One region of the Thalassospira sp. ABL2_045 genome, then DNA from elsewhere that is predicted to be linked to it. Evidence: riboswitches for the same ligand, from Rfam matches in the RefSeq annotation. Region 1 holds a riboswitch; the other holds the start of a gene.
The links. A riboswitch is a leader RNA that binds a small molecule or an ion and turns the genes downstream of it on or off. The one in region 1 is predicted to bind cobalamin.
Positions count from the first base shown of each region.

Region 1 (4,604 bases):
CGCCCAGGATGCGCACGATGATGAATTTGGCATCAGAAAGCACATCCTCGATATAAAGATCGACCGACATGTTGTGGCCAAGCTGCAGCAAGCTTGCCAAACGCAAGGATGGTGTTGCATCCCCGAACGCCTCGACCAGACGGCCCTGTGCCCCGGCAAGACAGGCCAGCTCAGACTCGGCCGCAGACAGGATCACCACATCGCCGGGTTGCTGTCCAAGGTCGACGGCCTCACTGCCGTCGGTGACCATTCCGGGCTGGGCTGCCAATAGGTGCATTTGGGGATCCGTATCCTTGCGTCGTCAGGTCGAAAAAGGTGCCGAGACCGGATGCATTTTACAGCCGGTCTCAGGCAGGTTTCATCAGATCAAACAGGATCAGGCAGCCTTGATGGCAGCCACGATCGCATCGCGATCCAGGCCATGCAGACCAATCACCACCAGTTCCGACCGGCGCGTTTCCCCATCCGCCCACGGGCGGTCGAAATAGCGCTGGAAACGTTCACCAACACCCTGAACCACATGACGCATCGGTTTGCCCGGCACATCAAGGAACCCCTTGATCCGCAGGACATCGAACTGGCGCACAACATCAATCAGACGCTTTTCAAGGCTGGCCGGATCGCTGATCGCATCAAGGGCGACAACAAAGCTGTCGAAATCGTCATGGTCATGTTCGTGACCATCGTCATGATGGCTGGGCCGGCTATCAAGATCGTCTTCAGCTGCGGCACCAAGGCCCAGCAGGATCGCGTTTTCAACCCGTGAATGGTCGGTGGCGATGATCTTGACCGACGGCTTTTGAAGCTCCGCCCGGATATCGGCTTCGACCTTGCTGCGTTCGGCATCGCTCAGAAGGTCGGTTTTGTTCAGAACCACCATGTCCGCACAGTGAAGCTGCTCTTCAAACAGTTCTTCAAGCGGGCTTTCATGATCAAGATTGTCATCGGCTTCGCGCTGGGCCTGCACCGCATGATGATCATGGGCAAACAAGCCATCGCGCAGGGCGGCGCCATCAAGCACAGCCACCACACCATCGACTGTGACGCGCGAGCGGACTTCGGGCCAGTTAAACGCCTTTACCAGCGGTTTTGGCAGGGCGAGGCCAGATGTTTCGATAACGATATGGTCTGGTGGCGTATCACGATCAATCAGGTTCTGGATGGTTGGCAGGAAGTCATCGGCCACCGTGCAGCAGATGCAGCCATTGGCCAGTTCGACCACATCATCCTCTTCGCAGCCTTCGATGCCACAACCGTTGATGATGCCTCGATCAACACCGAGATCGCCAAATTCGTTAATGATCAGCGCAATGCGTTTGCCATCGGCATTTTCCAGCATGTTGCGGATCATGGTTGTTTTGCCAGCCCCCAGAAAACCGGTAATCACGGTTGCCGGGATTTTGCCCAATTGTGCCATTTCTGAAATCCTTAAAAATCAATTCTTTGAGTTGCTATATGTTGCTATTTGACCTGCATCGGAATGCCGGCCACCACAAGGGTGACCTTGTCTGCCAGCTCCGCGATGCGTTGATGCAGGCGCCCGGCATGATCACGAAAACTGCGCGCCATTGCATTTTCCGGCACGATGCCAAAGCCGACCTCGTTTGAAACAAAAAGGACCGGAACGATAAGTGTTGGCACCAGTTCACACAGTGCTGAGATCTCGGCATCAATGTCGCGATCTTCAAGCATCAGATTGGTCAGCCACAGGGTCAGGCAATCGACCAGAACCGGCTTACCGCCCGCGACGTTACAGGTCTGCAAAGCTGCACAAAGCGCAAGCGGTTCTTCGACAGTCTGCCAAAGATCGCCGCGCGATTGTTTGTGAAGATCGATGCGGTTGGCCATTTCATCATCCCAGGCTCGCCCGGTTGCGATATAGGTTCCCCCGCCCGCCTGATTGATGATGTTTTCGGCAAACCGGCTTTTGCCGGAGCGCGCCCCGCCAAGGATCAGATGCGTCCCGCCAAGGGGTGCAGAGGGGGGTAAAGTCTGGGTCATCCCGTTTATTCCTCGCCATGGCCTCCCACCGAGGCCCGATTGCGTCGCCACCATCAAAAGAATAGTGACACCTTCGGCAGGTTTCCTGGCTGCGGGCATGAAAGCGATCCGCCTTCCCGGTTGCCCGGTGGCTGGTCTGGCGCCATCGCGCCGACCCGGATCTCCCAACCCGATACAGTTGCGGGGGCAGCATCGGCCTTGCACCGATTTCCCATCACCGAACGGTGCGCCGAACCTATCAGGTTTGCCAAAAATGCCAAAGGTCATTCTGGGGACTTAACCCTTCGTTGCGCACACACCCTAATCGGAAGGTCAGTATTTGTAAGAATTGTCTGCTTGAGAGGTCATACCATTTCAGCCAACATCAAAACCGTTGCGCTGGAACTAGGGTCAGGACCTATTAATTTGATTTGAATGGCAGACGTTATATTTGCGAAATCCAAGGAAAAGCCTGCCGGGCGGGTTGGTATCCCGCACGAGGGATTTGACGCTGGAGTTTGCAAATATAACGTCTGTCCTTCGGATTAATCGGATTTGCACGGGCTAATTTGTCGTAAAACCTTGAAAGATAAATATCTTCCTGCAGTTTTACTCCGCGTATCCGCGCAAATCTGTTTAACCATTCAAACCAAATTAATAGGTCCTCACCCTAAAGACGGAAAAATCCGCAATCTGGCGAAAACCCGGGATTGAAAAGCACAAAACCCGGCTGGCAGCAGAAAAATCTGCGCCGAAACTCTTGGGGTAAACTGGAAGTTTGCAAGAACACATGGCTATACGCTCTCACCTATCGAAAATCCGACAGTTGAATGCGCCAACCTGGACCACTTCCTCTCGCAAGGACATGTGGCTGGGTTTGCTTGGTCGTTTGAACAGCCCGAACCCGTCCTTTCAGGACTTTCTTGAGGAATACGCCAACGAGGGCGAAGTCACGCTGGCACGGCGCGATGTCCGGGAAATCTTTGCAAAGGATGCCTCAAAGGGCGTGATCGCGACCATCATCTGGTCCCATGAACGGGGCATTCGGGTGAATGCGCTATCGCTGCTTGTACGCGACATGCCGACCCTTGTGACCCTGATGTCGATTGCCGATTTCGGGCAGGAAGAACTGAACGAACTGCTTTCACAGCCAGGCATTTCTGTTCCGACCGCAAGCAAGATGCTGTCGGCCTGTGGCAAAACCTATTGCGGCATGCCGGCCGCCATCATTGACGACACCATCATTCAGGTGATCGAAAGCGCGTCCTTTGCCGGCGACTTTCCGAATGTCGCCAAGCTCCGCGCAAAATCACGCAGTCGGCCGGTACCATACTATCAGGCCTATCTGCGGGATGTTTTCGATATTTGCGAAAAACATGACCTGAGCCCGGACATGGTGGACCGCTATCTGGCCGAACATGCCCTTGATGACATGGCATCAGACGTCGAACTGGCTTCTGCGTAACACGGCTTGGTTAAAATCGCTGATTAACGGCTGTCACGCGCCAACCGGGTTCTTCGACCTCGTCGATATATTCGAGTGTGGTCAAACCCAGCGTATCGACATGAAACGCCAGTGCCGCTTCAAGCGACAGGCCAAGTGCGTTGGCCAAAACCGCACGCACCGTACCGCCATGAAGAACAGCGACAATATCACGCCCGGCGAACGCATCGTTCAATCGTCCGAATACGGGCCCAACGCGCCCGACAACATCGGCGAAACTTTCACCCTTCGGGGGGTGCTGACGGGCAAAGTCCGTCCAGAAGCGTGTTGTTTCGCCCTTGGGCAAATCATTCCAGTTTTGCAGTTCCCAATCACCGAAATGCTGTTCGGCAAAACCACTTTCGCCCTGTGGGGCGACGTCGATATCCATGAAACTCTGCAGGCTTCGGGCCGTATCATGGGTCCGCGACAGGTGGCTGGTTACCCAAACCGCATCCCTTGGCAACTGCCCGGCAAGGGATGAGAGCGCCTTTTGATCCGTCAGATCAGCGGGCATATCGCTTTGGCCATAAACCAGTCGTTCGGGGTTTTTGACCGGGGCATGACGCACCAGCCACCAGCGTGTTGTTCTCATTGACTTCGTTATCCTTCGTATTCAGCCCACCATCAAATGACAGCGATAAAGGCAATCGCGACAAAAAGCTCGCTTACCAATTGGGTGGCGCCCAACACATCCCCTGTTTGACCGCCGATCTGCCATTTCGCCACCACCGCGACAAGACCAACAGCCAGAACCGCGCCCGCCAGAACCGCGATGGTCGCAATCAAGCCCGCCAAAACGAATGACAGGATGGCTGCGATAAGCACCGCAAGGCACGCCATCACCGGTTTTGGTGATCCCGCACCTTTGCCCAAACCATTGTCGCGCGCCGGCGGCAAAACATGCATCACAGCCGGCATGGCTGCGCGTGATGTTATGGCCATGACCAGAAACAGGATCGCTGCCTGTCCACTGTCACCGGCAGCAGATAACAGAACGATGCGCAGCCCAAAACACAGGATCACGGCAACGACGCCATAAGTCCCAATATGGCTGTCGCGCATGATTTCGAGTTTGCGCGCGCGTTCAAACCCGCCGCCAAACCCGTCCGCACAGTCGGCCATGCCATCTTCATGCATA
Region 1 is NZ_JBSWYV010000001.1:170,299-174,902, forward strand. Features, by position in the region: gene cobN (cobaltochelatase subunit CobN) at 1-277, opposite strand, end outside; gene cobW (cobalamin biosynthesis protein CobW) at 377-1,417, opposite strand; gene cobU (bifunctional adenosylcobinamide kinase/adenosylcobinamide-phosphate guanylyltransferase) at 1,462-2,001, opposite strand; cobalamin riboswitch at 2,060-2,250, opposite strand; gene ACXAIA_RS00790 (hypothetical protein) at 2,771-3,445, shown strand; gene ACXAIA_RS00795 (histidine phosphatase family protein) at 3,456-4,058, opposite strand; gene cobS (adenosylcobinamide-GDP ribazoletransferase) at 4,091-4,604, opposite strand, start outside.

Region 2 (4,604 bases), on a different contig from region 1:
TTGAGGTCATGGACAAGGGCCGCATTCACCACGGTGAAATCGCCCGACATGTTCGATTTGACAAACAGGTTGCGGTAGGCCGGCTCGATCGATTGGCTAACCCCACAGATATTGGAAATCGTCGCCGTCGGGGCAATCGCCATGGTGTTGGAATTGCGCATGCCAATGGACTGAACACGCCCACGAAGCGTTTCCCAATCCAGACGCTGGATGCGATCAACATTCAATTCATCACGTGTTTCGGCCAGCAATTCGATGGAATCAATTGGCAGAATACCGCGCGACCAAAGCGACCCTTCAAAGCTTTCATAGCGGCCACGTTCTTCGGCAAGGTCTACGGATGCGGAAATGGCGTGATAGGAAATCGCCTCCATGCTTTCATCGGCGAAATCAACTGCCTGGTCTGAGGCATAGGCAATGCCCATCTTCTGCAAGGCATCCTGAAAACCCATCAAACCAAGGCCAACGGGGCGATGGCGCAGGTTTGAATAGCGTGCCTCGGGGATGGTATAGAAATTGATGTCGATCACGTTATCAAGCATGCGCATCGCGGTTTTTACCGTTTTGGCAAGCTTGTCATGGTCAAGGCCGTTTTCGGTCACATGCGCCATCAGGTTGATCGAACCAAGGTTACAAACCGCGACCTCGTCCGCCGATGTGTTCAGAGTTATTTCCGTACACAGGTTGGATGAATGCACCACACCACGATGGTTCTGCGGGGAGCGGATATTGCAGGGATCCTTGAAGGTGATCCATGGATGACCGGTTTCAAACACCATGGTCAGCATGCGCCGCCACAGATCGACCGCACGCACGGTTTTAAAATTGCTGATCAGGCCGCTATTGGCCTTGGCTTCGTATTCTTCATAGGCGGCCTTGAATTTCGCACCATAAAGATCGTGCAGATCGGGCGTGTCATCAGGTGAAAACAGGGTCCACGGGCCCTCGGCCATGACGCGTTCCATGAAAAGATCCGGCACCCAGTTGGCGGTGTTCATGTCATGGGTGCGGCGGCGGTCATCGCCGGTGTTTTTGCGAAGATCAAGGAACTCTTCGATATCGATGTGCCAGGTTTCAAGATAGGCGCAAACCGCCCCCTTGCGCTTGCCGCCCTGATTGACCGCAATCGCGGTATCATTGGCAACTTTCAGGAACGGAACCACACCCTGACTTTGGCCATTGGTGCCCTTGATATGTGCGCCAAGACCGCGCACCGGGGTCCAGTCGTTGCCAAGCCCGCCGGAATATTTTGCCAGCAGGGCGTTATCCTTGACCGACTTGAAGATGCCATCAAGGTCATCAGGCACGGTTGTCAGAAAGCAGGAAGACAACTGCGGACAGCAGGTGCCAGCGTTAAACAGCGTTGGGGTCGATGCCATGAAGACAAAGGTCGAAAGCTGATCATAGAACTCGATCGCCTTGGCTTCGCGGTCGATCTCGCGGATGGCAAGCCCCATGGCAACCCGCATGAAGAAGGCCTGCGGCAATTCAAAGCGCGATCCTTTGACATGCAGGAAGTAACGATCATAAAGCGTCTGAAGACCCAAGTACTGGAAATTCAGATCGCGTTCCGGCTTGATCGCAGCCGAGATCTTCTTGAGATCAAATTTGGCAAGCTCACCATCAATCAGTCCGGCCTCGATCCCGACCTTGAGGGCGGCGGGGAAATAGGTGGCGTAACGTTCGCTCATTTCGGCCTGGGTGGCCTGTTCCGGGCGGCCCGATACAAAACTCAGTGCTTCGGCGCGCAGTTTATCAAGCAGAAGTCGCGCACTGACAAAGGCATAGTTCGGTTCACGTTCAACAAGGGTTCTGGCCGCCATGATCGGGGCCAACGCCAGCTCATCCGTGGTCACACCGTCATAAAGGTTGCGGCGCGTTTCCTCAAAAATCGGGTCGCTGCTGACCCCTTCAAGCGCGCCGCAGGCCTCTGAAATCACGGTGGTCAGGCGGTCGAAATCAAGCGGTGCCTTGCTGCCGTCTGGCTGGGTTACGTTGATCAGCGGGGCATCGGGCTTTTTCTTTTTCTTGCGTGTTTCAAGTTTGGCGCGCTCCCGGGCGCGGTCTTCGCGATACAGCACATAGGCACGTGCGACCTTGTGGTGCTCGCTGCGCATCAGGGCGAGTTCGACCTGATCCTGAATGTCTTCGATCTGAAGGGTATGGCCCGGTGCAACACGGCGTAAAAGGGTGGCGGTTACCTGTTCGGCGAGTGCATCGACAATGTCATGGACGCGATGCGATCCGGATGCGGTTTCGCCCTCTGCGGCAAGGAATGCCTTGGTCAGTGCTGCCTTGATCTTGGCAGGGTCAAAATTGGTCACCGAGCCATTGCGACGAATGACTTGGAATTCGGTTTGCGATTGTGGTGATGGATTGGAAACGGCTGGCCGTTCCATTTCGACAGTTGCTGACATCGTTAGCCCCAATTTTTTGGGGGCAAAGGCCAAACGGAGGTATGCAGGGATGGATGGCAACAAATTGCCAGATCGCAAGCACTCCACCGGGACACCCCGCCCGTGAATGTTAACTCATGCTCACGGCAGGTCTCCTGGCTTGCGGGTCAATGCGTCTTTCAACCTTCCCGAAACCCCGAAGGGTTTCAGTGGTTATTTTGCGAAAGACACTCTCCGCTTACAGTTGCGGGGGCAGCTCCGGATTTGTTTGAAAAAGGCTCAAACGCACCGAATTCCCTCTTAGCCTTCGCACCAACTCTGTGGTCGACGCGAAGGACCGTGATGTCTAGATATTGGGTCCGGTCTGCACTTTTCGTCAATATATATGTTTTCTTGACAGGATTTCCCGTTTTACGCGATTTGGCGCGAAGCCAAGAATTTCTGCCAAACATCTCTGTTGGCAAAAAAAGTGGCGGGTCCCGAAAGACCCGCCTTTTTCTTCTTTGGTTTGCTGTGTCGGAATTCGATATCGGAGGTTACAGAACGGTAAGCATGCTTGCGACCAATGGATGGCGGACAATGTCCTTGTCGCGCAACTGGACACAGGCGACATCATCAACATTTTCAAGCCGTTCGGACATTTCCGAAAGACCCGACATTTCCGGCAAAAGGTCGGTCTGGTCCGGATCGCCGGTCAGGATCATGGTTGAATTCCAGCCAAGCCGGGTGACCAGCATCTTGAGCTGCCCGTATGTGCAGTTCTGTGCTTCATCGATCACGACAAAGGCGTTGTTAAGTGTGCGACCGCGCATATAGCCGATCGGTGCAATTTCGATCGTGCCATCGGAAATATAAGTCTTAAGGCGCTTGGCCCCCAGACGGTCATTGAGCGCATCATAAAGCGGGCGCAGATACGGGGCCATTTTGGCTTCGACATCGCCGGGCAGAAAGCCGATATTCTCCCCGGCTTCGACCGCCGGCCGCGCCAGAACGATGCGAGCGATATCGCCGTTATCAAGGGCCTCGACAGCTTTTGATACCGCGATATAGGTCTTGCCGGTCCCGGCCGGGCCAAGGGCCATCACCAGATTGAAGTTGTCGATGGCCTCCATCAGGGCTGCCTGGTTCTCGCTTTTCGGGCGGATGTTGCGGCGGTAGCTTTGATCGCGTTGTCCTTTCTGCTCTGTCTCGCCAAGTGGATGCCAGTCGGCATTCTTTTCATCAAACAGCTCATGAACGTTGGTAGTAGTCTGTTGCGGACGGTTACGACGACGTGCTGCGCGCTTACCCATGACGATCACCTCAACAAAGTTGCCAAAAAAGCAAAACGCGCCATTCCGTCATGGAAAGGCGCGCATTCAATTTTCATCTTGCGATGGAAGTGGCGGTAGGAGTTTCCGCCGGTCACAGCATGTTGCATGTGCGATCCGGGGGGCGAAAATTCTCGTTTTAAGACGCTTTTTCGCGGCACTCGGGAACCCCTCCTGCGGTCCAGTTATTGACCGTTGACTGGAATCGTACCCCTATATGCAGTGTCTTGTCACGGGTTTTTGCGCGATTAAATTTTCATGAAACAGGATTGTGAGTCTTTTCAGATGTTTATCCCGCATCTGCGAAGGAAGTTTTTTCAATCAACCCTGCATTGACACATCTGATCGCGATGGCAGGGCGGCACTGATCACCCAGGCAAGCGTCAAAAACGCAATCGATGTCACAAGACAGCCAACCAGCCCGCCATAAAGATACGCCACCCCCGAAAGCACCGTGCCGGTCAATCGCCCGATGGCGTTCGACATATAATAAAACCCGACATTCATCGCGACCTTGTCGCCCTCGGCATAGGCCAGGATCAGATAGGAATGCAGCGATGAATTGATGGCAAAAACCACCCCGAACACCAGCAACCCGCCCAGAACCGCAAGTTCAGGCGCGATATCGCGCGTGATGGCGGCGGCAATCATTGCGGACACCGCAATCAGGGCCGAAATCCAGATTTGCGCTGTCCGGCCATCCGGCTCGCGGGTTTTTGCCCGCAACATCTTGGGCGCGATGGCCTGGATAAAGCCATAGCCGATGACCCAAAGCGCCATGTAGCTGCCAACTTCGATATGGCTCCAGCCAAGCTCGGACGCCAGAAACACCGGCAACCCGACAACAAACCAGATATCGCGCGATCCGAATAAAAACAGCCGGGCCGCCGACAGGACA
Region 2 is NZ_JBSWYV010000006.1:112,817-117,420, reverse strand. Features, by position in the region: gene ACXAIA_RS10810 (ribonucleoside-diphosphate reductase subunit alpha) at 1-2,417, opposite strand, end outside; cobalamin riboswitch at 2,525-2,753, opposite strand; gene ACXAIA_RS10805 (PhoH family protein) at 2,933-3,688, opposite strand; gene arsJ (organoarsenical effux MFS transporter ArsJ) at 4,028-4,604, opposite strand, start outside.
Region 2: another riboswitch for cobalamin. It lies ahead of ACXAIA_RS10810 (ribonucleoside-diphosphate reductase subunit alpha); the one in region 1 lies ahead of cobU (bifunctional adenosylcobinamide kinase/adenosylcobinamide-phosphate guanylyltransferase).